Regions from separate parts of the Rhizobium sp. BR 250 genome, predicted to be linked through region 2. Evidence: riboswitches for the same ligand, from Rfam matches in the RefSeq annotation. Region 2 holds a riboswitch; the other holds the start of a gene.
What was found. A riboswitch is a leader RNA that binds a small molecule or an ion and turns the genes downstream of it on or off. The one in region 2 is predicted to bind S-adenosylmethionine.
Positions count from the first base shown of each region.

Region 1: linked by a shared signal. The riboswitch ahead of QD336_RS05450 (O-succinylhomoserine sulfhydrylase) and the one ahead of metA (homoserine O-acetyltransferase MetA) in region 2 are both predicted to bind S-adenosylmethionine.

Region 1 covers NZ_JARWKW010000003.1:41,795-44,184, forward strand. The annotation lists tRNA gene QD336_RS05440 (tRNA-Gly) at 31-104, opposite strand; gene QD336_RS05445 (2'-deoxycytidine 5'-triphosphate deaminase) at 158-1,258, opposite strand; SAM riboswitch at 1,332-1,410, shown strand; gene QD336_RS05450 (O-succinylhomoserine sulfhydrylase) at 1,454-2,390, shown strand, end outside.
Region 2 covers NZ_JARWKW010000005.1:185,237-187,626, forward strand. The annotation lists gene QD336_RS10240 (thiamine diphosphokinase) at 1-549, opposite strand, end outside; SAM riboswitch at 640-716, shown strand; gene metA (homoserine O-acetyltransferase MetA) at 801-1,727, shown strand; gene QD336_RS10250 (aldose epimerase family protein) at 1,905-2,390, shown strand, end outside.

The sequences.
Region 1 (2,390 bases), on a different contig from region 2:
GGACGTCATTGTTCCTGTTGGAAAGGTCACTGGAGCGGGTGAAGGGAATCGAACCCTCGTATTCAGCTTGGGAAGCTGCTGCTCTACCATTGAGCTACACCCGCGCGCGGACTAAGACATCGGATAGTTCCGAGCGGGTGTCAAGCACCCGCCGGGTTCATTGTTCGGCGCGAAAATGCTTGGAGAGCTTCAGCCCCTGGGCCTGATAATTGGAGCCGAGGCCAGTGCCATAGAGACCCTCCGGTTTCTCAAACATGTGCTCGTAAACCAGACGGCCGACGATCTGGCCGTGTTCGAGGATGAAGGGCACTTCGTGGCTGCGGACCTCAAGCACGGCGCGGCTGCCTGTGCCGCCGGCCTGCGCGTGGCCGAAGCCGGGATCGAAGAAGCCGGCATAGTGCACGCGGAATTCGCCCACCAGCGGATCGAAAGGGGTCATTTCGGCGGCATAAAGCGGCGGCACATGCACGGCTTCGCGTGAAACGAGGATATAGAACTCATCGGGATCGAGGATCAGTTCCGCACGGCCGCGGGCGAAGAGCGGCTCCCAGAAATCGAGGACGTCGTGCTGGGCCTTCTTGTCGACATCCACCACCGCCGTGTGATGTTTGCCGCGATAGCCGATCAGCCCGTTCTCACCGAAACCCTTGAGGTCGATCGACAGCGCAATGCCGCCGCCCGTCACGTTCGGGTTTTCACTCGCCACCAGCGTTTCTGTCTCGTGCAGCTTCAGCAGTTCACTTTCATTGAGAAGTGCGTGGCCGATGCGGAAGCGGATCTGTGACAGGCGGGAGCCGCGACGCACGACGATGGGGAAAGTGCGCGGGCTGATTTCCAGATAAAGCGGGCCCGTATAACCAGCCGGGATCTTGTCGAATTCCTGTGCATTGTCGGTCATCACGCGGGTGAAGATGTCGAGACGGCCGGTCGAGCTTTTCGGATTGGCCGAGGCCGACATGTCCGCCGGCAGATCAAGGCTTTCCATCAGGGGAACGATATAGACACAACCGGTTTCCAGCACCGCGCCCTGGCTGAGATCGACCTCGTGCAGGCTGAGACGATTGAGCTTGTTGATGACACGGGTTCCGGGGCCGGGCATGAAGCTTGCGCGGACGCGATAGGCCTTCGAGCCAAGCCTGAGATCGAGGCTGGCGGGCTGCACCTGGTCGACATCGAGATCGGCCTCGCTTTTCAGCTTGCCGCCCGCAAACAGCGCCCGGATTGCGCCATCCGCCAAAATGCCCGTGGTTCTCGTCATGGTCATCATTCCTTTTTACGGCGACAAAACCAAAAGGAAAGCATTGACGCAAGCCGGTAACGGCAGTATGGCAAGCTTATCCCGTGGTGATTTGGCCGGTCGGCTTGCAGCCACGTTAAACAAGTGGCTAAAAAGACCGGGTGCTAGGAACCGGTCTGCTTTTGCGGCCGGTTTTTTTGTTTTGAAGGTGATCACATGAGCAATAAATGGCGCCCGGCAACCCAGCTCGTTCACGGCGGTACGCTACGCTCACCCTATGGTGAAACGTCGGAAGCGATCTATCTGACCCAGGGTTTCGTTTACGAGAACTCCGAAGCCGCCGAAGCGCGTTTCAAGGGTGAAACGGACGGCTTCATCTACGCCCGCTACGCCAGCCCCACCAATGACATGTTCGAAAAGCGCATGTGCCTGCTGGAAGGCGCCGAAGACGCCCGCGCACTTGCGTCGGGCATGGCCGCCGTCACCGCCGCCATCATGTGCCAGTTGCGCGCCGGCGACCATATCGTCGCTGCACGCGCCCTTTTTGGCTCCTGCCGCTGGGTGGTTGAAACACTTGCGCCGAAATATGGCATCGAATGCACGCTGATCGACGGACGTGATCTCGGCAATTGGGAAAAGGCAATCCAGCCGAACACCAAGCTGTTCTTCCTCGAAAGCCCGACCAATCCGACGCTCGAAGTCGTGGATATTGCCGGTGTGGCGAAGCTCGCCAACCAGATCGGCGCCAAGGTGGTGGTCGACAACGTCTTCGCGACGCCGCTCTTCCAGAAGCCGCTCGAACTCGGCGCCCATATCGTCGTTTATTCGGCCACCAAGCACATTGACGGCCAGGGCCGCTGCCTCGGCGGCGTGATCCTTTCCGACAAGAAGTGGATCGAAGAAGAGCTGCAGGATTATTTCCGCCATACGGGCCCGGCCATGTCGCCCTTCAACGCCTGGACGCTTCTGAAGGGCATCGAGACCCTGCCGTTGCGCGTGAAACAGCAGACGGCCAATGCCTCGAAGATCGCCGATTTCCTCGCCGATAACGGCAAGGTCGCCAAGGTCATCTATCCCGGCCGCGCCGATCACCCGCAGGCTGATATCATCGCCCGGCAGATGTCCGGCGGCTCCACCCTGGTGGCCTTCGAAC
Region 2 (2,390 bases):
GGAACCGAAAGCAAGCGCGAAATCATCAAGCGGATAACGCACATTGCCGATATCGAGCCCCTCCAGGGCGGTAAAGCCGGCGACGGAAAATAACGATCCGGCCGGCAAATCGATGGTGAGCGAACCGGCAAGCAGCGGCTTCGCCTCTTCCTCACCGGAGGTCAGCGTCACCTCGAAACCGCGCTCCGCAAGCGCTACGGCATAAAGAAGGTGCTGAAGCGCATGGTCGCTTCGCGCGCCGCCGAGCGCGCCCACCAGCAGCAACGAACGCGCGCCGCGCGAAAGTGCCTCGGAGACCGCGATCTCACCATCCGTCACTGCCTTTGCGGCCGGATAGGGTTGCCGCGTCACATCCGGCCAGGCATCGAGCAGCTCTTGGCTGGCGGAATCGAAATCTCCGACCCACAGTTCAGGTGTGAGACCAAGCGGCGCGGCATGGCGCATGCCGCCATCGGCCGCAATCACGCGGCTATTGCCGACCGCCTGTTTCAGACGATCGGTCACCGCGACATCGCCGCCAAGCAGAATGGTGAAGCGCTCTTTGTTCATGCCCTGCCTTACCGCACCTCGGCCGAAAATGGAAAGCCGAAACCCCGATGAAATCAGCCTATATTGATTTTCGCCGGCTTCGGGACTATGAAACGCCTCAGTGGTGATTTGCCGACCGGCTTGCAGCCACTTTAAAGAAGTCGCTAAAGGGTCGAGGAAAAGGGCAATTTCCTGGGACCGGCCGCGATTTCGCTGCCGGTTTTTTTTGTTTTCGCAACGTTCTTTACGTGATCCGGAAAAGAGAGTTCGACATGCCAATCAAGATCCCCGATACGCTTCCCGCCTTTGAGACCCTCGTTCATGAGGGTGTGCGGGTCATGACCGAAACGGCGGCCATCCGGCAGGATATCCGCCCGCTCCAGATCGGGCTTCTCAACCTCATGCCGAACAAGATCAAGACGGAAATCCAGATGGCGCGCCTCGTCGGCGCCTCCCCGCTGCAGGTGGAATTGTCGCTCATCCGCATCGGCGGTCACCGCGCCAAGAACACGCCGGAAGAGCATCTCCTCTCCTTCTATGAAACGTGGGAGGAAGTACGCCACCGCAAGTTCGACGGCTTCATCATCACCGGCGCACCGATCGAGCTGCTGGACTATGAAGATGTGACCTACTGGAACGAGATGCAGCAGATTTTCGAATGGACGCAGACCAACGTCCATTCCACCCTGAATGTCTGCTGGGGCGCTATGGCCGCCATCTACCATTTCCACGGCGTGCCGAAATACGAGCTGAAGGAGAAGGCTTTCGGCGTTTATCGCCACCGCAATCTCTGCCCCTCATCGATTTACCTCAACGGCTTTTCGGATGACTTTCAGGTTCCCGTCTCGCGCTGGACGGAAGTGCGCCGCGCCGATATCGAGAAAAACCCCGAACTCGAAATCCTGATGGAATCAGAGGAAATGGGCGTGTGTCTGGTGCATGAGAAGACAGGCAACCGGCTCTACATGTTCAATCATGTCGAATATGATTCGACCTCTCTTTCCGACGAATATTTCCGCGACGTGAATTCCGGCGTGCCCATCAAGCTGCCGCATGATTATTTTCCGCATAACGACCCGGAACTCGCTCCGCTCAACCGCTGGCGCAGCCATGCCCATCTGTTTTTCGGAAATTGGATCAACGAGATATACCAGACGACGCCCTATGATCTCCAAGCCATAGGCAAACTGGCCGCGTAAAGCGCGTCGCGTTTGGCCAAACGCATACGACGCGCTTTCGTCTTTGTTTTAAGCATGTCTTTGTCCCAAAACCGCAGGACACTTTTGGGAGACATGCTTTGAATTGCGGGATTGCGAATTGCCGGAAAATGACGCAACGTCCGCCCGGCAATTCGCGACACCAGGGAGAATGACGAGATGAGCGACGGCGCGGCACGGGAAGATTTCGGTTTCACGGCAACCGGTGAAAAGGTCGAACGCGTCACCATCTCGAAAGACGGTTTGACGGCGAAGGTTATCACCTGGGGCGCTGTCATTCAGGATCTGCGCCTTGACGGCCACCAGCCGCCACTCGTTCTCGGCTTCGACAAGTTTGAGGATTACAAATATTCCTCCTATTTCGGCGCCACGCCGGGCCGCAACGCCAATCGCATCGGCAATGGCAGGTTCGCCATCGACGGGCATGAATACCAGCTGGAGCTGAACGAAAAGGGCGTAACCCATCTGCATGGCGGCAGCGATGGCATGGGCAAGCGCAACTGGATGCTGATGGAACATGGCGAAAGCCATGCCGTCCTGCAGATCATCGATCCCGATGGCCGCGCCGGTTATCCCGGCAACTGCACGGTCACGGCCACCTATACGATCCGCGATGGCGGCGTGCTTTCGGTGGTTTATGAAACG